3 regions of the Massilia sp. LC238 genome follow, and region 2 is predicted to be linked to each of the others. Evidence: predicted binding sites of a transcription regulator. Region 2 holds the regulator's gene; each other region holds the start of a gene.
What was found. Region 2 encodes HrcA, which represses chaperone genes, less so after heat shock. Its sites were predicted from a motif close to TTAGCACTCNNNNNNNNNGAGTGCTAA; they were not measured.
Positions count from the first base shown of each region.

Region 1: the regulator HrcA is predicted to act here: its motif matches at 4,930-4,956, upstream of groES (co-chaperone GroES).
Region 3: the regulator HrcA is predicted to act here: its motif matches at 2,522-2,548, upstream of rpoH (RNA polymerase sigma factor RpoH).

Region 1 covers NZ_JNNN01000066.1:108,390-115,540, reverse strand. The annotation lists gene FG94_RS18280 ((2Fe-2S)-binding protein) at 1-306, shown strand, start outside; gene FG94_RS18275 (molybdopterin cofactor-binding domain-containing protein) at 306-2,507, shown strand; gene FG94_RS18270 (sulfite exporter TauE/SafE family protein) at 2,497-3,303, opposite strand; gene FG94_RS18265 (EVE domain-containing protein) at 3,303-3,773, opposite strand; RNA gene ssrS (6S RNA) at 3,876-4,056, opposite strand; gene FG94_RS18260 (cell division protein ZapA) at 4,102-4,413, opposite strand; gene FG94_RS18255 (hypothetical protein) at 4,410-4,670, opposite strand; gene groES (co-chaperone GroES) at 5,045-5,335, shown strand; gene groL (chaperonin GroEL) at 5,396-7,042, shown strand.
Region 2 covers NZ_JNNN01000053.1:290,394-297,544, forward strand. The annotation lists gene lptE (LPS assembly lipoprotein LptE) at 1-130, opposite strand, end outside; gene leuS (leucine--tRNA ligase) at 135-2,777, opposite strand; gene FG94_RS15630 (barstar family protein) at 3,035-3,361, opposite strand; gene dapB (4-hydroxy-tetrahydrodipicolinate reductase) at 3,364-4,176, opposite strand; gene FG94_RS15640 (outer membrane protein assembly factor BamE) at 4,173-4,784, opposite strand; gene fur (ferric iron uptake transcriptional regulator) at 4,863-5,291, shown strand; gene hrcA (heat-inducible transcriptional repressor HrcA) at 5,398-6,408, opposite strand; gene FG94_RS15655 (HAD family hydrolase) at 6,447-7,151, opposite strand, start outside.
Region 3 covers NZ_JNNN01000038.1:244,429-251,579, forward strand. The annotation lists gene FG94_RS10570 (VOC family protein) at 1-347, opposite strand, end outside; gene yghU (glutathione-dependent disulfide-bond oxidoreductase) at 447-1,283, opposite strand; gene rpoH (RNA polymerase sigma factor RpoH) at 1,508-2,398, opposite strand; gene ftsX (permease-like cell division protein FtsX) at 2,877-3,791, opposite strand; gene FG94_RS10590 (cell division ATP-binding protein FtsE) at 3,788-4,450, opposite strand; gene ftsY (signal recognition particle-docking protein FtsY) at 4,466-5,605, opposite strand; gene FG94_RS10600 (hypothetical protein) at 5,855-6,052, shown strand; gene FG94_RS10605 (thiamine pyrophosphate-binding protein) at 6,086-7,151, opposite strand, start outside.

The DNA.
Region 1 (7,151 bases), on a different contig from region 2:
CTGCCGGTGTCGATGGTGGGCAGCCGCGCCGTGCGCACGGTGGAGTCGGGCGGCACGCGCTGGGTGCCGGCCGTGGTGCTGCAGCAGGCCTTCGTCGAGGAGCAGGCGGCGCAGTGCGGCTACTGCATCGCCGGCATGATCATGCGCGCCACCGCCCTGTTCGAGCAGGTGGCCTCGCCCACCGATGCCCAGATCAAGGCCTGGATGCAGCCAAACCTGTGCCGCTGCGGCACCCACCTGCGCATCCTGCGCGCGGTGCGCCGCGCCGCCGACGTGCTCAAGACCCAGCCGATCCGGAACTACTGATGAACGATTCCCCCAAGCGCCCCGGCCGGCGCCGCTTCCTCGCAAGCGGCGGCGCCCTGACGCTTTCCTTCGCGCTGCCGCTGCGCGCCGCGCCCGGCGCCCTGCCCGGCAGCCTCGAACGCGAACCCTGGCTCGACGCCTGGATCCGCGTGGGCAGCGACAACCGCGTGAGCATCTTCACGGGCAAGGTGGAGCTGGGCCAGGGCATCAAGACCGCCCTGCTGCAGGTGGCCGCGCACGAGCTGCAGATCGATCCCGGACGCCTGGTGCTGGAAACCGCCGACACCGAGCGCTCGCCCGACGAAGGCTATACGGCGGGCAGCCACTCGATGCAGGACAGCGCCACCGCCATCCGCCACGCGGCGGCCCAGGTGCGCGCGCAGCTAGCGGAAAAGGCCGCGGCCCACTTGAAGGTGCCGGCCGCCACGCTGATGCAGGACAACAGCGTGTTCCGCACGCCCGACGGACGGCGCGTGAGCTTCAGCGAACTGGTGGCGGGCAGCGAGCAGCACGTGCGCGCGACAAGCGCCCTGCCGCCGCGCACGCCGAACGCGCGGCGCCTCATCGGGGTGACGCTGCCGCGGGTCGACATCCCTGGCAAGCTCAAGGGCCATGTCGCCTACGTGCAGGACCTGCGCCTGCCCGCCATGATGCATGGCCGCGTGGTGCGCCCGCCCTCACCGAGCGCGCGCCTGCTCTCGGTGGACAAGGCGGCGGTGGCGCACCTGGCGGGCGTGCTCGAAATCGTGCAGGACGGGCGCTTCCTGGCCGTGATCGCGGACGAGGAATACCGCGCGGTGAAGGCAGCGAAGGCGCTGGCGCGCGCGGCCCGCTGGGACGTACCTTCCGTTCTTCCGGCCGGCCGCGATGTGGCCGCGCTGGTGCGCAGCCTGCCGTCGACACCCGAGCAGGTGCTGGCGCAGGGCAAGCCCGGGGCGCCCGGCAAGACCCTGCGCGCCACCTATACCCGCCCGTTCCAGCTGCACGCCTCGATCGGCCCCTCGTGCGCGATCGCGCTGCTGGACGAAGGCCGCTACACGGTGTGGACCCATTCGCAGGGCGTGTTCCCGCTGCGCCGCGCGCTGGCCGAGCTGCTCGGCGCGCCCGAGGAAGCGGTGCGCTGCATCCATGGCGAGGGCTCCGGCTGCTACGGCCACAACGGCGCCGACGACGTCGCCGCCGACGCGGCGCTGATGGCGCGCGCCTTCCCCGGCATCCCGGTCCGGGTGCAATGGATGCGCGAGGACGAACATGCGTGGGAACCTTTCGGCCCGGCGATGGTGGCGGACGTCGCGGCCACGCTCGACGCGAGCGGCAGGATCGTCGACTGGCAGTACGAGGTCTGGAGCCAGTCGCACAACACCCGGCCCGGCAAGGCCGGCAACCTGCTGGCCGCCACCCTGCTGGCCAAGCCCTTCGTACCGCCCACGCCCAAGCCGATTCCGCAGCCCCAGGGCAGCGGCGACCGCAATGCCATTCCGTACTACGTGCTGCCGAACGCGCGCGTGACCCATCGCTTCCAGCCGGCCGGACCGTTCCGCACCTCGGCGGTACGCTCGCTGGGCGCCTACTGCAACGTGTTCGCGATCGAGAGCTTCATGGACGAGCTGGCGCGGGCGGCCGGCCTGGACCCGGTGGCCTTCCGCCTGCGCCACCTGGCGGACCCGCGCGCCATCGAGGTGGTCAAGCTGGCCGCAAGCAAGTTCGGCTGGGACGGCTACAAGAGAAGCCCCCGGCGCGGGCGCGGCTTCGCATTTGCCCGCTACAAGAACCTGGCGGCCTACTGCGCCGTCGCGCTGGAAGTCGAGGTGGCGCTGGACACCGGTTTTGTCCGCATCGTGCGCGCCGATGCCGCCGTCGACTGCGGCGAAGTGGTGAGTCCCGACGGGGTGCGCAACCAGATCGAGGGCGGCATCGTCCAATCAAGCAGCTGGACCCTGCTGGAGCAGATGCGCTTCGACGCCAGCCAGGTGATCAGCCAGGACTGGGCCGGCTATCCGATCCTGCGCTTCAACGGGGTGCCGGACAAGGTCGAGGTGCACCTGCTGGACCGTCCGGGCCAGCCTTTCCTCGGCACCGGCGAAGCGGCCCAGGGGCCGGCCGCGGCGGCGCTGGCCAATGCGGTAGCCGACGCCTGCGGCAGGCGCGTGCGCGATTTGCCGCTCAATCGCGAGCGCATGCGCAAGTTGGCTACGGGTTGACGGCCTTCCAGAACATGTAGGCCGCCAGCGCATACAGGATCACCGCGAACACCTTCTGCAGCTGACGCACCGGCATCTTGTGCGCGGTGCGCGCGCCGATCGGCGCCATGGTGACGCTGGCCAGCACGATGATGGCCAGGGCCGGCAGGTAGATGAAACCGAGCGACCAGTCCGGCAAGCCCGGCTCGCCCCAGCCGAACCAGATGTTCGAGAGGGTTCCGGAGAGCGCGATCGGAAAGCCCAGCGCCGCGCTGGTGGCCACCGCATTGTGGATGCGCACGCCGCACCAGGTCATGAAGGGCACCGACACGAAGCCGCCGCCGGCGCCGACGATGCCCGACAGGGTGCCGATCAGGCCACCGGTGGCGAACATGCCCGGCGCGCCCGGCAGCGCGCGCGACGCGGCGGGCTTTTTACCGATCAGCATCTGGGTCGCCGAGAAAGCGACGAACACGCCGAAGAAGGCTGCCAGCACCGTGGAATCCATCTGCTTGCCGATCCAGGGCCCGATCCAGGAGCCGATCAGGATGCCCGGCGCCAGCAGCTTCACCACCGGCCACAGGACCGCGCCGTGCTGGTGGTGGGCGCGCACCGAGGACAGGGAGGTGAACAGGATGGTCGCAAGCGAGGTGGCGATCGCCATGTGGATGGTCAGCTCGGGCGCGAAGCCGCGCGCGGTGAAGATCATCGTGATGAAGGGGACCAGCACCATGCCGCCGCCGATGCCGAGCAGCCCGGCCGCGAAGCCGCCGAAGGTGCCCATCGCCAGCAGCGCCAGGATCAGGGTGAGGTCCATCAGCGCTTCCCTTCGCGCACCAGGGCGACGATGGTGTTCCACTCGGCCGCCGTCACCGGCGACACCGACAGCCGGCTGCCCTTCTGCAGCAGCACCATGTCTTCCAACGCCGGGATGCTGCGCATCTCCGTCAACGGAAGGTAGCGCCCCGCTTCCACCGCACGCACGTCGACCGAGATCCAGCGCGGATTTTCCTGGGTGGCCTTGGGGTCGTGGTAGGGAGAGGACGGGTCGAACTGGGTCGCATCCGGATACGGACCGCTCGCCACCTCGGCGATGCCGGCCACGCCGGGCACTGCGCAGCTGGAGTGGTAGAACAGGACGCCGTCGCCGACCGACATGGCGTCGCGCAGAAAATTGCGCGCCTGGTAGTTTCGTACGCCGTACCAGGACACGGTTTGCTCCGGCGCGGCCAGCACGTCGTCGAAACTGACGTCGTCCGGCTCCGATTTCATCAACCAATAACGCATTCCGTCTCCACACGCAGAAAGGTCGGCTCTGCCGACCTTTCTGCGAAAAACCCTATCGAAAAAAAAAGCGGCTGCGTACCGAAGTGCGCAACCGCTCGTGTGTGTAGCCCCGCCTGTGTCGTTATTGCCGGCATCCCGAACCAAAAGGCTCAAGGTGGTCGCAGTCAGCTCAATTTCGGGTTCGTCAGACTAGTGACGCTCGCGCCCACCAAGCATGTCCCACAACCTATGCGAAAGAATGGTTCAAGGAATATATGACAAATCTCGAACACCGCAGGGTAGAGCGCAGTTTACTCCGTTGGCCGAGCATGTCAATCGAATCTGAACCTCAGGACAGATTTTCCTGCGGCGCCAGGGCCTGGTCCAGCACCGTGTGCATCGCCTCGAGCTTCTGCTTGACTTCCAGGATCGACATGTCGGACAGCGGCCCCTGGGGCGACTTAACCGACAGGAATTCGGCCGCCACGCTGAGCGCCGCCATGACGGCGATGCGGTCGGTGCCCCTGACCTTGCCCGAGTCGCGCAGCGCGCACATCTTGCCGTCCAGGTAGCTGACCGCTTCGCGCAGGGTGCGCTCTTCGCCTTCGCGGCAGGCCAGGCGGTAGGACTGGCCCATGATGGTGCAATCGAGATGGATCATTGGCTTGCCTCGTTCGGCTCGCCGGCCTCAGGACCGGCATCGGCTGCATCGTCCGCTTCGCCTTCCGGCGCGGGCAACTGCTCGAGCAGCGCCTCGACGCGGCGCTGCGCCTCGATCAGCCGCTCCTTGAACGCGATGTTCTCGGCGCTCAGCAGGTGGTTGGCCTGGCGCAGCAGGTAGTTCTCGGCGCGCAGCGACTGGGTCAGCTGGGCGAGCCGGTCGATCTTGTCGGAGACGTCTTGAAATTCGGAAATCATTCGACACTATAGGACTGAGATGGTTTTTCCGTCAACCGAATCGCGCCTCCATTCAGGAGGGAAGCGCTCGGGGCCATAGCATACAGCATCCGTGCGGCGTCCCGGCGCTATCCGGTGTACCCTGCCCGGCCATTGCTCGAATGCCACCGCCGACAGTGTACAACCCATCTATTGGATTGTGTTTTCGCAAAAAAGTCGGTTCGATCCCACACATTCCCGCTTGAAATGGGGTGTTATCGTCCCTATAATCACCTTCGTGTTAGCACTCGGCAGCCTAGAGTGCTAACAAACCGAAGCACAAATTTTCCCAGCCGCCACCACCGTATGGCGGCTTTGAACAGCTAGTCAAACCACTGAAAAATAAGGAGTTTTGCATGAACCTTCGTCCTCTGCACGATCGCGTAATCGTGAAGCGTCTCGACCAGGAGACCAAGACTGCATCCGGCCTGATCATCCCTGATGCGGCCGCCGAGAAGCCGGACCAGGGCGAGATCCTGGCCGTCGGCAACGGCAAGGTGCAGGAAAATGGCCAGGTTCGTCCGCTGGAAGTGAAGGTCGGTGACCGCGTCCTGTTCGGCAAGTACTCGGGCCAGGCCGTCAAGGTCGATGGCCAGGAACTGCTGGTCATGCGCGAAGAAGACATCATGGCCGTCGTGGCCCAGTAATTGGTCAAACCCGCATTCCTCCTGTAATACACATTCACGAATTCATTCGGAGAACAAGAAATGGCAGCTAAAGAAGTAATTTTCGGCGACGCAGCGCGCGCCAAGATGGTTGAAGGCGTCAACATCCTCGCCAACGCAGTCAAGGTCACCCTGGGCCCGAAAGGCCGCAACGTGGTGCTGGAGCGCTCGTTCGGCGCCCCGACCGTCACCAAGGACGGCGTCTCGGTCGCGAAAGAGATCGAACTGAAGGACAAGCTGCAGAACATGGGCGCGCAGATGGTCAAGGAAGTCGCGTCGAAGACCAGCGACAACGCCGGTGACGGCACCACCACCGCGACCGTGCTGGCACAGGCGATCGTCCGCGAAGGCATGAAGTTCGTTGCCGCCGGCATGAACCCGATGGACCTGAAGCGCGGCATCGACAAGGCCGTCGCCGCCACCGTCGAAGAACTGAAGAAGATCGCCAAGCCGACCACCACCTCGAAAGAGATCGCCCAGGTCGGCGCCATCTCGGCCAACTCGGAAACCTCGATCGGCGAGCGCATCGCCGAGGCGATGGAAAAAGTCGGCAAGGAAGGCGTCATCACCGTCGAAGACGGCAAGTCGCTGAACGACGAGCTGGACATCGTGGAAGGCATGCAGTTCGACCGCGGCTACCTGTCGCCGTACTTCATCAACAACCCGGACAAGCAGGTCGCGGTTCACGAGAACCCGTTCATCCTGCTGTGCGACAAGAAGATCTCGAACATCCGTGACCTGCTGCCGGTGCTGGAGCAAGTCGCCAAGGCCGGCCGTCCGCTGGTGATCGTCGCCGAAGACATCGAAGGCGAAGCGCTGGCGACCCTGGTGGTCAACAACATCCGTGGCATCCTGAAGACCGTCGCCGTCAAGGCGCCTGGCTTCGGCGACCGCCGCAAGGCCATGCTGGAAGACATCGCCATCCTGACCGGCGGCCAGGTGATCGCCGAAGAAGTCGGCCTGACCCTGGAAAAGGTCACGCTGCAGGAACTGGGCCAGGCCAAGCGCGTCGAAGTGGGCAAGGAAAACACCATCATCATCGACGGCGCCGGCGCCGCTGAAGCGATCGAAGCACGCGTCAAGATGGTCCGCGTCCAGATCGAAGAAGCGACCTCGGACTACGACCGCGAAAAACTGCAGGAACGCGTGGCCAAGCTGGCCGGCGGCGTTGCCGTGATCCGCGTCGGTGCAGCCACCGAAGTCGAGATGAAAGAGAAGAAGGCACGCGTGGAAGACGCGCTGCACGCAACCCGCGCTGCCGTGGAAGAAGGCATCGTCCCGGGCGGCGGCGTGGCCCTGCTGCGCGCACGTTCGAACATCGACATCAAGGGCGACAACCCTGACCAGGACGCAGGCATCAAGATCGTCCTGCGCGCCATGGAAGAGCCGCTGCGCATGATCGTCCAGAACGCCGGCGACGAGCCGTCGGTCGTGGTCGCCGCAGTCATCGCCGGCACCGGCAACTACGGCTACAACGCCGCCAACGGCACCTACGGCGACATGGTCGAAATGGGCGTGCTGGATCCGGCCAAGGTCACCCGCTCGGCACTGCAGAACGCAGCGTCGATCGCCGGCCTGATGCTGACCACCGACTGCATGGTCTCGGAAGTCGTTGAAGACAAGCCGGCCGGCGGCATGGGCGGCATGGGCGGTATGGGTGGCATGGGCGGCATGGACGGCATGATGTAATCGTCCGGCCTACCAGCCAGAAAGCCTGCAGGGTTCGCGCCTTGCAGGCTTTTTTACTTTGGCAGGGTCAGGTCTGACATTCGGACACGAGCTCTGCTGTTATCTTTCT
Region 2 (7,151 bases):
GGAAGGCCAGGTAGATGCTCTGGAAGGGCATGTTGTACTGGCCGGTCGAGCCGCGCAGCTGGAAGCCGCAACCGGCGAGGCTTGCGGCCACCAGGACCGCTGCCAGCGTGCGTACCACGATGGTTTTCATCGATTTACACCACGATGTTGATGAGTTTGCCCGGCACCACGATGACCTTCTTCGGCGTGCCTTCGATGAACTTGCTGACCGATTCCTCGGCCAGCGCAGCCGCTTCGATGCTCGCCTTGTCGGCATCTTTCGGCACCTTGACCGAACCGCGCAGCTTGCCGTTCACCTGGATCATCAGCTCGATCTCCGACTGCTCCAGCGCGGCCGGGTCGACTTGCGGCCACTGCACGTTGAGGATGTCGCCATGGACGGCGGCATAGCCCAGTTCCTGCCACAGACCGTGGGTGATGTGCGGCGCCACCGGGTTCAGCAGGCGCAGGAAGATCGAGAAGCCTTCGGCGATCACCGCATCCGACGCCACGCCTTCCGCCAGCTTGGCCGACTCCAGCGTATTGAGCATCTTCATGCAGGCCGAGACCACGGTGTTGTACTGGATGCGCTTCAGGTCGTAGTCGGCCTGCTGCAGCACCTTGTGCACTTCGCGGCGCAGGGTCTTCTGGGCGTCGTCCAGCGAGCCTTGCTGCTGGCCTTTCAGGGCATTGGCGATGCGCTCGCGCTGCGCGTAGCCATAGGCCCAGACGCGGCGCAGGAAGCGGCTCGCGCCTTCCACGCCGCTGTTCGACCACTCCAGGGTCTGCTCCGGCGGCGAGGCGAACATGGTGAACAGGCGCGCGGTGTCGGCGCCGTACTGCTCGATCTGCGCCTGCGGGTCGATGCCGTTGTTCTTCGACTTCGACATCTTCTCGGTGCCGCCGATCAAAACCGGGCGGCCGTCCGTTTTCAATGTCGCGCTCTGCGGGCGGCCCTTGTCGTCGAACGTGAGCTCGACGTCGGCCGGGTTGAACCAGGTCTTCTTGCCGGATTGGTCTTCGCGGTAGTAGGTCTCGTTCAGCACCATGCCCTGGGTCAGCAGGTTCACGAAGGGCTCGTCGAACTTGAGCAGGCCGAAGTCGCGCATCACCTTGGTCCAGAAGCGCGCATACAGCAGGTGCATGACGGCGTGCTCGATGCCGCCGATGTACTGGTCCATCGGCATCCAGTAGTCGTTGCGCTCGTCGACCATCTTGTCGTTGGAGCCCGGCGAGGTATAGCGCATGTAGTACCAGGACGAATCGATGAAGGTATCCATCGTGTCGGTCTCGCGGCGCGCCGGCTTGCCGCACTTGGGGCAATCGCACTTCAGGAAGGCTTCGTCCTTGTTGAGCGGGTTGCCGGTGCCGTCCGGGACCAGGTGTTCCGGCAGCACGACCGGCAGGTCTGCTTCTGGCACCGGCACCGCGCCGCAGTCGCCGCAGTGGATCATCGGGATCGGGGTGCCCCAGTAGCGCTGGCGCGAGATGCCCCAGTCGCGCAGGCGGAAGGTGACCTTCTTGTCGCCCAGGCCCTGGGCGGCGAGGTCGCCCGCCACCGCGTTGACCGCGGCGATGTAGTCCAGGCCGTCGTACTTGCCCGAGTTGATGGTGCGGCCAGCTTCCTTGTCGCCGTACCATTCCTGCCAGCCGTCCAGGGAGAATTCCTGGCCTTCGACGGCGACCACCTGCTTGATCGGCAGATTGTATTTGGTGGCGAAGCCGAAGTCGCGCTCGTCGTGGCCCGGCACGCCCATCACGGCGCCGTCGCCGTAGGTCATCAGGACGTAGTTGCCGACCCAGACCGGCAGCTGCTCGCCCGTCACCGGGTGGGTCACGGTCAGGCCGGTCGGCATGCCTTTCTTTTCCATCGTCGCCATGTCGGCTTCGATGACGGAACCCAGCTTGCACTCGGCGATGAAGGCCTGCAGTTCCGGGTTGTTCTTCGCGGCGTGCTGGGCCAGCGGGTGCTCGGCCGCCACGGCGCAGAAGGTCACGCCCATGATGGTGTCGGCGCGGGTGGTGAAGACGTACAGCTTGCCCTCGTTGATCAGCTCACCCGATTCGTCCTTGATCTGGTGCGGGAAGGCGAAGCGTACGCCGGTCGACTTGCCGATCCAGTTGGCCTGCATGATGCGCACGCGCTCCGGCCAGCCCGGCAGCTTGTTGTCGACGTAGTCCAGCAGCTCTTCCGCGTAGTCGGTGATGCGCACGTAGTACATCGGGATCTCGCGCTTCTCGATCAGCGCGCCCGAGCGCCAGCCGCGGCCGTCCACCACCTGTTCGTTGGCCAGCACGGTCTGGTCCACCGGGTCCCAGTTCACGGTGCCGGTCTTCTGGTAGATGATGCCCTTCTCGAGCATCTTGAGGAACATCCACTGGTTCCACTTGTAGTATTCCGGCTTGCAGGCGGTCATCTCGCGCGACCAGTCGATGGCCAGGCCCATCGATTCCATCTGCCCGCGCATGTGGGCGATGTTCGAATAAGTCCACTCGGCCGGCGGCACGTTGTTCGCCATCGCCGCGTTCTCGGCCGGCATGCCGAAGGCGTCCCAGCCCATCGGCATCAGGACGTTGTAGCCGTTCATCCGCAGGTAGCGGTACATCACGTCATTGATCGTATAGTTGCGCACGTGACCCATGTGCAGCTTGCCCGACGGGTAAGGCAGCATCGAGCAGGCGTAATACTTGCCTTTTGGGAAACGCGGGTCGTTCTCGACGGCCTTGTAGGCGTCGATCGACTTCCAGTAGGCCTGGGCGGCCTGTTCGACTTCAGCTGGACTATATTTTTCTTGCATGATTTCTTGCAGACGTGGAGGGTGGAACAGAACATTATACTGTTTCATTTTGCACTGCGGCGAAAGGCGGTGGACCAGGCGTAAGTAGCGCCTACGGCGATGTCTTTATGACCACAGAATGAAAAACCGTCATTCCCGCGCAGGCGGGAATCCAAGTTCGTCGCACCGAGTTGGCCTACGCATGGGCCACGGCAAAGCAAACAAAATTGGATTCCGGCCTTCGCCGGAATGACGGTCTTAAAGCCGTGGGCTAAGGTTTAGCGCAGCACCAGCTCCAGCGCCGGCTTCTCGCCGTAGTCCTCGTAGCGCTCGTTGATGCCGCCCACGCAAAAGGCGATTTCGTCCAGCAGGTCCGGCACGGCCGCCTTCATCCTGTCGGCATCCGCGATGACGATTTCCAGCACCTCGTTCGGCTTGAGCCGGAACTTGGTCATGTTTTCCTCGTCGCGCAGGTAGCTCAGGCAGTCGACCCAGGCGTCGATGCTGTCGGCATAGGACGCGGGAAAGCCGAACGCGCGCCGGGATTCCAGATGGAAGGAGGCCTCGTCGACGATGGCGGCGCCGTTCAGTTCCGCGACGGCCATGGTCACCCCTTCAGGCCCAGCACGTCGTCCATGCCGAACAGGCCGTTCGGCTTGCCCGCCAGGAAGCGTGCGGCGCGGACGGCGCCATGGGCATAGGTGACGCGGCTGCTCGACTTGTGGCTGATCTCGATGCGCTCACCGGTGCCGAGGAACATGACGGTATGGTCGCCCACCACGTCGCCGCCGCGCACGGTGGCAAAGCCGATGGTCGACGGGTCGCGCTCGCCGGTCACGCCTTCGCGGCCGTAGACGGCGCATTCCTTCAAGTCGCGACCCAGCGCGTCGGCGATGACTTCGCCCATCTTGAGGGCGGTGCCGCTCGGCGCATCGACCTTGTGGCGGTGGTGCGCCTCGACGATCTCGATGTCGTAGCCTTCGCTGAAGCTCTTCGCCGCCATTTCCAGCAGCTTGAGGGTGACGTTCACGCCCACGCTCATGTTCGGGGCGAACACGATGCCGACCTTCTGGGAAGCCGCGCGGATCGCCGCCTTGCCGGCATCGTCGAAGCCGGTGGTGCCGATCACCAGCTGCACGCCGTTGGCCGCGCAGTATTCCAGGTGGCGCAGCGTGCCTTCGGGACGGGTGAAGTCGATCAGCACGTCGGCGTTCTTCAGCGCGCTGGCGAGGTCGGACTGGATGATCACGCCGGTCAGCTGGCCGGCGAAGGCGCCGGCGTCCATGCCGATCGAGGGCGAACCCGCGACGTCGAGCGCACCTGCCAGCTCGGCGTCCGGCGCGGCCCCGATGGCTTCGACCAGCATGCGGCCCATGCGGCCGCTGGCGCCGGCGACGGCGATTTTCAACCTGGCGGTCATGGCTGCACCACCGGGGCGCCGCCGACCTTGGGCGCTTCCATCGGGCGCGATTCAGGCTTGGCCTTGGTGCTCACCTTGGACGGACCGGCGATGCGGTCGATGTATTCGCGCTCGGTCGGCAGGTTGCCGCCTTCGAAGCGCTCGACCTTGTCGTCCTTGAAGAAGACGGTGACGCGGCTGGTGGTCAGCTCGCCGTTGCCGCGCGCAAGGTAGAACGGGTAGTCCCAGCGGTCCTGGTGGAAGACGTCGTTCAGCAGCGGGGTGCCGAGGAGGAAGCGTACCTGGTCGCGGGTCTGGCCGACCTTCAGCTGGTCCAGCATCTCCTGCGAGACGAAGTTACCCTGCTGGATGTCCGGGCGGTAGGGCGAGAATACCCACATGAACTTCTGCAGCTTGGTGGCCTGGACGGTCTGGGCGCCGGCATTCGCGGCGGCGGCCGACTTCTGTGCGTCCGCGGCGACTGCTGCCGGGTCCGTGCTCACCGGCGGCGCAGGACGCGTCTGGTTGCGCCAAGCGGCGCAGCCGGACAGCATCAGCGTGCATGCGAGGCCGGCCACGACGACTGCCCGGCTTGAGAATCGGTGGAGAACGGCTGGTTTGACGCGCATAGGTAACCTCAAAACGTTTGAGCGGGAGCTCCAAAACGCTATATCATAAAGCACTCCGCCAAACTACGAGCAACAAACATGAGTAACAACCCCAGCGACCTGAAGGCCAGCGGCCTGAAGGCAACCCTGCCACGCCTGAAAATCCTGGAAATCTTCCAGAACAGCTCCGTTCGGCACCTGACGGCGGAAGATGTCTACAAAATCCTCCTCGCCGACAACATGGACGTGGGCCTGGCCACCGTGTACCGCGTGCTGACCCAGTTCGAACAGGCCGGCCTGCTGAACCGCAACCACTTCGAGACCGGCAAGGCCATCTACGAGCTGAATGCCGGTTCGCACCACGACCACCTCGTCTGCCTCGACTGCGGCCACGTGGAAGAGTTCTACGACGAAGAAATCGAAGCGCGCCAGCACAAGATCGCGGTGGAACGCGGCTTCAAGATCGCCGAGCACTCGCTGGCGATCTACGGCAATTGCGTGAAGCCGGCCTGCCCGCACCGCCACTGATTCAGGTAGGGGTGTAAAAAGCGGCCAGGGCAAGGCGCCGAGCCGAAGACAGTACGGGTAGTACGGCGAGACGAGGCAACGCAGCCATGGCCGCTTTTTTACACCCCTACGACTGGCTCAGGGCGTTCGACAGCAGCTTGGCCGTGATGTCGACGATCGGGATCACGCGCTCGTAGGCCATACGCGTCGGCCCGATCACTCCCAGGGTGCCGACGATGCGTCCATTGACCTCGTAGGGCGCCGTCACCACGCTCATCTCGTCCATCGGCACCAGCTTGGATTCGCCGCCGATGAAGATCTGCACCCCGCCCGCCTTGCTCGACACCTCGAGCAGCTGCATCAGGCCGGTCTTCTGCTCGAACATCTCGAACATCTGGCGCAGGGACGACATGTTGGACGACAGGTCCGACACCGACAGCAGGTTGCGTTCGCCCGCGATCACCATGTCGTCGCCCTCGGCCATCGCCTCGCTGCCCGCCTCCACCGCCACCTGCATCAGCTTGCCCATGTCGTCGCGCAGCTGGCGCAGTTCGCCGCCCAGGCGCGCGCGCACCTGGTCGAAGGTGAGGCCCGCATAATTCTGGTTCAGGTAATTGGCCGACTGGGTCAGCTGGCCCGGCGTGTAGTCGACGTCGGTGTGCAGGAGGCGGTTCTGGACGTCGCCGCGCGGATCGACGATGACCAGCAGGATGCGCTTTTCGGACAGGCGCAGGAATTCGATCTGCTGGAACACCGACTCGCGCCGCGGGCTTTGCACCACGCCGGCGAACTGCGACAGCGAGGACAGCATCTGGGCCGCGTTGGCGATGATCTTCTGGGGCTGCTGGCTCGGGAGGCGCATGTGCTGGGCAGCCTGCTCGTCGATGTGCTGCACGGTGAGCAGGGTGTCGACGAACAGCCGGTAGCCGCGCGGGGTCGGGATGCGGCCGGCCGAGGTGTGCGGACTGGCGACGTAGCCCATTTCCTCGAGGTCGGCCATGATGTTGCGGATCGTGGCCGGCGACAGGTCGAGGCCGGAAATCTTCGACAGCGCACGCGAACCGACAGGCTGGCCGTCGGCGATGTAGCGCTCGACAAGGGCTTTGAGCAGGGTCTGGGCGCGGGGTTCGAGTTGCATGCTCTTATTATGCACGCGATAGCGGGCGGGGCGCCAGTTCAGGCGTGCTCGCGCTTGAGCCAGTCCAGCAGCCCGTCCAGGCTGCTCGTTTCCAGGTCGGGCCGGACCTGTTCCGGCATGTCGTTGACCTTGCCGATCCGGTTCATCCACACGGCGCGCAGCCCGGCGCGCTGGGCGCCCTGGACGTCCAGCAGCAGGTCGTCGCCCACGTACACCGCCTCCTGCGGCGCCACGCCCAGCAGACGGCAGGCCTCCAGGAAGATCCGCGGGTCCGGCTTGGCGACGCCGAAGCTGGGGGCGGCGACCGAGGCATCGAAATGGCGCGCCAGGCCGATCGTCTGCAGGTCGGCATTGCCGTTGGTGACCGAGCCGATCCGCACCCTGCCCTTCAGGCGCAGCAGGCCGGGCAGCACGTCGTCATAGGGAATCACCGCATTGCGCGCCGCGAAGAATTCGGTCATCGCCAGCTCCACCTTGCCCGCATCCTCGCCGGCCTGCTCGAAGGCGGCGATCAGGCCGGCCCGGCGCAGGGCGCCCAAGTCGAGCTGGAATTCGGGCTGGCGCGCCAGCAGCTCGAGCCGGGCCTGGCGCAGCGTCTCGATGGTGAACTGCTGCGCCACCCGCGGCGCATGCTGGCGCAGCCAGGCGAACAGGATCTGCTCGGCCTCCAGGATCACCGGGGCGATCGGCCACAGGGTGTCGTCGAGGTCGAACAATACGGCTTTGGGCCAGGCGCGGCGCTG
Region 3 (7,151 bases), on a different contig from region 2:
CAGGACAGGCCCCACTTGTCCTTGCACCAGCCGCAGGCGCTTTCCTGGCCGCCGTTGCCGACGATGGCGTTCCACAGGCGGTCGGTTTCTTCCTGGTCATCGGTGGCGATCTGGAAGGAAAAGGCTTCGGTATGGGGGAAGACCGGGCCGCCGTTCAGGCCGATGCAGGGGATGCCGGCCACGGTGAAGGCGACGGTCAGTACGTCGCCTTGCTTGCCGGCCGGATAGTCACTCGGTGCGCGGAAGACCTCGCCGAGCGCGCTGTCGGGAATGGTCGCCGCGTAGAACTGCGCCGCTTCCAGCGCGGTTCCGTTGAACCAGAGGCAAATCGTGTTCTTGCTGACCATGGCATGTCTCCCATCGTAGGCACATCGTTCGGAATGTCGCGCGCCAGCATAACGCAATCGCGCGCCTTCCTCGCTTGCCACGGTCTCCCTTACGAAAGATCAGTCTAGGTCGGAAGCGTCGTGACGCTCGGGAACCTGCTCCTCCGGATTGCCACGAACCCGGTTGACCTTGCGGCCGCGGACGACGGCCGGGCGCGCCGCGATCTCGTCGGCCCAGCGGCGCACGTGCCGGTACTCGTGCACGGAGAGGAATTCGCCGGCCTCGTACAGCTCGCCGCGCACCATGCCGCCGTACCACGGCCAGATCGCCATGTCGGCGATCGTGTACTCGCTGCCGGCCACAAACTGCTTGTTGGCCAGCTCGCGCTCGAGCACGTCGAGCTGGCGCTTGGTTTCCATCGCATAGCGGTCGATCGGATACTGCAGTTTTTCCGGCGCGTAGGCATAGAAGTGGCCGAAGCCGCCGCCCACGAAAGGCGCCGAACCCATCTGCCAGAACAGCCAGTTCATGGTCTCGGCGCGCGCCGGACCATCTGTTGGCAAGAAGGCGCCGAACTTCTCGGCCAGGTAGACCAGGATCGAGCCGGATTCGAACACGCGCACCGGCTGTTCGGCGCTGCGGTCGACCAGGGCCGGGATCTTGGAATTCGGGTTGATCTCGACGAAGCCGCTCGAGAACTGGGCGCCCTCGTTGATCTTGATGAGCCAGGCGTCGTACTCGGCGCCGCTGTGGCCGAGGGCCAGCAGCTCTTCCAGCATGATGGTCACCTTCACGCCGTTGGGCGTGGCCAGCGAGTACAGCTGCAGCGGGTGCTTGCCGACCGGCAGTGCGGCCTCGTGGGTCGGGCCGGCGACCGGGCGGTTGATGTTGGCGAAGGTGCCGCCGCTGGAAGCGGGCGGGGTCCAGACTGTGGGTGGGACGTACTGGTCGGTCATCGGGCGCTCCTTGGGCATCTGGTCAAAGTAGCCATTCTAGCCGCGGCATGCCGGACCTGCCCAAACCATGAGAAAGCATGAGGGTCAGGTCTGACATTCGGACACGAGCTCGAGCGTTACTCCGATGTTGTATTGCTCAGTCCGTGTCTGAATGTCAGACCTGACCCCGACTTAAAAAAAAGAAAACCCCGCCGGGGCGGGGTTTCGGTCAGGGCGGGCAGGGCTTAGATGTAAGCCGCCAGCGCGCCTTTCATCTTCTTCAGCGCAGCCGATTCGATCTGGCGGATGCGCTCGGCCGACACGCCAAACTCTTCGGCCAGCGTGTGCAGCGTGGCGCCCGAACCGTCGTCGTTGGCCAGCCAGCGCGCTTCGACGATGCGGCGCGAACGCGGGTCCAGCTTCGACAACGCGGTCTCCAGGCCTTCCGACTGCAGGCGGTCGTGTTGCTCGGCCTCCAGCACGCGGGTCGGCTCCTGCTGCTCCGACGACAGATAGGCGATCGGGGCGAACTTGTCGTCTTCGTCGTCGGTTGGCGATTCGAGGGCGATGTCGCGGCCCGACAGGCGGGTTTCCATCTCGATCACTTCTTCACGCTTGACGTCGAGCATCTTCGCCAGCTCGTCGACCTGGCTCGGGGTCATGGTGTCCAGACCCTGCTTGTTGCTGCGCAGGTTGAAGAACAGCTTGCGCTGGGCCTTGGTCGTGGCGACCTTCACCAGACGCCAGTTCTTCAGGATGTATTCGTGCATCTCGGCCTTGATCCAGTGCATCGCGTACGAGACCAGACGCACGCCCTGGTTCGGGTCGAAGCGCTTGACCGCTTTCATGAGGCCGATATTGCCTTCCTGGATCAGGTCGGCGTGCGGCAGGCCATAGCCGAGGTAGCCGCGCGCGATCGACACGACCAGGCGCAGGTGCGACAGCACCAGCTTCTGTGCAGCGTCCAGGTCATTCTTTTCCCGGAGCGACTTCGCCAGCGATACCTCTTCCTCGTGAGTCAGCATCGGCAGGCGGTTGACGGCAGAAATGTAGGCATCGATGTTGCCCAGATTGCCAGAGAAACCCAGTCCCAGAGCACGACTGCCGGCCGGAACCAATGCGGATTGTGCGGACATTTTCAATTTCCTCGTAGTAGACTTACTGCATCCCAATGTGCCACCGACCCATGCCGCGTGACACCAGCGTTACTGCTTGTTACCTGGATGCTTTCCTTGATTTCGCTGTATTCAAGACATATATTAGCACTCTCCATGTGTGAGTGCTAGGCAGGCCATCGATTTATCGAAATCGATTAAGTTTGGCTAAAGTATTGCTCTTGGGAATCAAAATCGCGCCGCTTTAACTGTAGTGCAGGCGACCCCAATTCAGTTGATTTAGCTCAAAAGTGAGCAAAAACCCGCTGGAAAACGTGTTAGAGACAGGTTAAAGGCCTGAGGAGCGGCCTTCTGTTGGATGGCGCACATTCGTCAAAGCCGGCCTGTAGGAATAGCGCTCGTGTGAACGTAGGGTGGGGCGGGTCAGCAGTTTGAAGAAGAGGGGCAAGATTGGGCGCGCGCCCGGCCCAAGCGGCCCGCGCGCCCAGTGGAGTCTGCCTTATTGCACGCGCGCCAGGTGCCGCTGCACCGACAGCATCGCGCCGATCAGGCCGAGGCCCGCGCTGATCGCGAGGACGCCGGCGGTTTCCAGTGCGCCGAGCGGCGCCAGCTGGAATTCCGACGCATACAATCTTGCAAAGTCCGCAATCACGCCGTTCAGCGGCTGCAGGGCCAGCACCACGGCGCCGAGCGCCACCGCGCCCGCGCACAGGCCGAGCAGGCCGCCGGTGTAGTAGAAGGGGCGGTGGATGAAGTTGTCCGTGGCGCCCAGCAGCTTCGACACGTTGATTTCCTCCTTCTGCGTCAGCACCTGCAGGCGGATGGTGTTGAACACCACCGCGATCACCACGATGCCGAGCGTGACCGCCAGCAGCAGCAGGGCCAGACGCAGGATGGCCAGCATGGCGGCCAGGCGCTTCACCCAGGCCGAATCGACCTGCACCACGTCCACGCCGGGCAGGGTGCGCAGCTGTTCGGTGATCGCGTCGACCTGGCTTGCTGCGCTGCTGCCGTCCAGGCGCAGCTTGAAACTGTCCGGCAGCGGGTTTTCGCCCAGCGTGTCGATCACGTCACCCAGGCCGCTCCCGGCCTTCATCGCGGCCAGCGCTTGCTCGCGCGGGATGAAGTCGACGTCGGCCTTGCCGCCGCCGGCTGCGATCGCGCGAATGCGCGGCTGCAGGGCGGTCGCTTCCTCGCGTGTCGCCTCGAGCTTCATGAAGACGCTGATCTCCGGGTCGACCGAGAGCTGCTCGGACAGCGGGCGCACGTTGTCGAGCAGGGTGATGCCGGCGATCGGCAGCATCAGGGCGAAGGCGACGACGAGCACGTTGAACAGGAAGCTGCCCGGCGATTTGCGCACCGTGGACAGGGCCGCTCCCAGGGCGAAGCGGTGCTGGCGGATCCAGGGGCTCATGCGGCGTCTCCCACCAGCTGGCCATGCTCGAGACGGATCACGCGCGCCGCCGCACTGTCGAGCACCTGGTCGTCGTGGGTCGAGATCACGCAGGTCACTCCGACGGCGTTGAAGGCGCGCAGCGCGTCGAGCACCTTGTCGGCCGCCACGCGGTCGAGGTTGGCGGTCGGCTCGTCCGCCAGGATGATCTGCGGGCGGTTGACGATGGCGCGCGCCACCGCCACGCGCTGCTGCTCGCCGCCGGAGAGTTCCAGCGGCATTGCCCTGGCGCGCTCGAGCAAGCCCACCTTGTCGAGGGCGGCCCGGGCGCGCTGCTCGGCCTGTGCCTTGGGGGCGCCGGTGACGAGCAGGGGCAGCATGACGTTGCCGAGGATGTTGCGGTCGTTGAGCAGGCGCTGGTGCTGGAAGATCAGGCCCAGGTTACGGCGCAGGAAAGGAATGCCGGCCCGCTTGAGGCGGCCGATGTCCTGGCCGTTGACGGTGACCACGCCGCTGCTGGGCCGCTCGACGGCGGCCACCATCTTCATCAGGGTCGACTTGCCCGCGCCGGACGGGCCGGCCAGGTAGACCAGCTCGCCCTTGCCGATATTGAGGGAGACGTCGCGCAGCGCGTAAGCGTCAGGGGAATATTGTTTGGAGACGGACTGGAATTCGATCATCGATGGTCCGTTCCTTCAACCCAGCAGCGCTTCGACGAATTCTTCGGCGTTGAACGGCTGCAGGTCGTCCAGCTTTTCGCCCACGCCGATGAAGTACACCGGCACCGGGCGGGTACGCGCGATCGCGGCCAGCACGCCGCCCTTGGCGGTGCCGTCCAGCTTGGTGATCACCAGGCCGGTCAGCTGCAGGGCGTCGTCGAAAGCCTTCACCTGGGCCAGCGCGTTCTGGCCGGTGTTGCCGTCGATGACCAAGAGGGTCTCGTGCGGGGCGCCGTCCATGCCCTTGCCGATGACGCGCTTGATCTTCTTGAGTTCTTCCATCAGGTGCAGCTGGGTCGGCAGGCGGCCGGCGGTGTCGACCATGACCACGTCGGTGCCGCGCGCCTTGCCCGACTGGACCGCGTCGAAAGCGACGGCGGCCGGGTCGCCCGAGGCCTGCGAGATCACGGTGACGTTGTTGCGCTGGCCCCAGACCATCAGCTGCTCGCGCGCGGCGGCGCGGAAGGTGTCGCCCGCGGCCAGCAGCACCGACTGGTCGAAGCGCTGCATGTGCTTGGCCAGCTTGCCGATGGTGGTGGTCTTGCCGGCGCCGTTCACGCCCGAGATCATCATCACCAGCGGTTCGTGGCGGCCCAGTTCGAGGGGCTTCTGCAGCGGCGCCAGCAGCTCGATCATGAGTTCCTTGAGCGCGGCCTTGACCTGGGCGGCGTCGAGCAGCTTGTCTTCCTTGACCTTGCGGCGCAGGGCGCCCAGCAGGTGCTCGGTGGCGTCCATGCCGGCATCGGACATCAGCAGCGCCGCTTCGAGCTCCTCGTATAGGTCTTCGTCGATGCGCGCACCGACGAACAGCAGCGACAGGTTGCTCGAGGTCTTGGACAGGCCAGCCTTCAGGCGCGCCATCCAGGATGTCTTCTGTTCCGCGGCGCTGGTCGGGCGTTCCGCGGTTTCCGGGAACAGTTCGCCGATATCCGCTGCGACGGGCGGGGCGGCCGGCGCAGCCGGCGCGATAGCGGGCGCGGCGACTGGTGCCGGCGGCGGCGGGCTGACCGGTGCGTCCAGCGCACCCGGCACGAACATCGGCGCCGCTGCGGGCGCGGCCTGGTCCGGCGCCGAGACCTCGGTTTCAGGCTTCTTTCTCTTGAAGAAACTAAACATAAATGGGGGCGATTCCTGCGCACGCTGCCGGCTGGCGCCGGCGATGAGAAAAGTAGCGAATATTTTACCAGAGCAGCAAGACGCCACCCGGAATGCCAGGTATCGACGCTAGAAGATGCGTGGAAGGAACTCTTTGTTGTGTTATTGATGAAACCGACTGGTTACTCAACAGTGCGCGTCTGGAAAACGACAGCGACTTGCGTTAAATTGAACAGAGAGAGAAAACCACAAAATACAACGGGGCACACCGTGAAAATTACCAATTTTCTGAAGCGCCTCATCTATGGCGACAACGCCACGGATGGCAGCGCCGCGAACATGCGCAACATTATCGTGTGGGCGTTTATCGCCCTCGTCGCATTGTTCCTGACCAACCCGTCGGGTGAGCCGGTCAGTATCTTCGACAAGCCGATTCCGCTGCCGGCCGAGCTGGGCTTGGGGCAGTAGGGCGGTGGTCGGCAGGCCGACCACCGTACGACATCAACGGCCAGCCTTGGCCGCTTCCGCCGTCTTGCGGATCGTCTCGAGCGTCGCGTTCGGCGTAATCAGATTGCCGTCGTAGCGCAGCTCGATCACCGCCGGCAGCTTGCGTTCGTTCGCATGCGCCAGCGCGCGCTGCAGGGCGGGCGCGAATTCCTCGGTCTTCTCGACCACCTCGCCGTGGCCGCCATAGGCGCGCGCCAGTGCGGCGAAATCCGGATTGTGCAGGCTGGTACCCGACACGCGGCCCGGGTAGTCGCGCTCCTGGTGCATGCGGATGGTTCCGAACATGCTGTTGTTGAACACCAGGATGATCACGCCGGCGCCGTACTGCACCGCGGTGGCCAGTTCCTGGCCCGTCATCATGAATTCACCGTCACCGGCGAAGGTGACCACCGTGCGCTGCGGATCGATGATCTTGGCCGCCACGCCGGCCGGCACCGCATAGCCCATGGCGCCATTGGTCGGCGCCAATTGGGTGCGCTTGCCGCCGTAGCGGTAGAAGCGGTGCGCCCAGGTCGCGTAGTTGCCGGCGCCGTTGGTGATGATGGTGTCGCGCGGGCTTTGGCGCATGAGTTCCTGCACCACTTGCCACAGGTCGAGCGGCGCAGCGCCGTCGCGGAAGATCGGCGGCTGCGCCTGCCAGGCGGTCAGGTCGGCCCTGGCTTCTTCCACTGTGTTAGCCCAGGCCGAGGAATCCACCGGCTCCATCGCGGCCAGCATCGCGCACACCTGCGGAGCGCCGCTGGCGATCATCAGATCGGCCTGGTAGACGCTGCCCAGCTCTTCCGGATCCGCGTGGATGTGGACCAGGCGCTGGCGCGGGACCGGGGAGGACAGCAGCGAATAGCCGCTGGTGGTCATCTCGCCCAGGCGCGGGCCGATGGCGATCACCAGATCGGCTTCCTTCACGCGCGCCGCCAGTTTCGGGTTGATGCCGATGCCGACGTCGCCCACGTAGTTCGGATGCGCGTTGTCCATCAGGTCCTGGAAGCGGAAGGTGCAACCGACCGGCAGCCGGTTGGCTTCGGCGAAGCGGGCCAGGTCGGCGCAGGCCTGGTCGGAC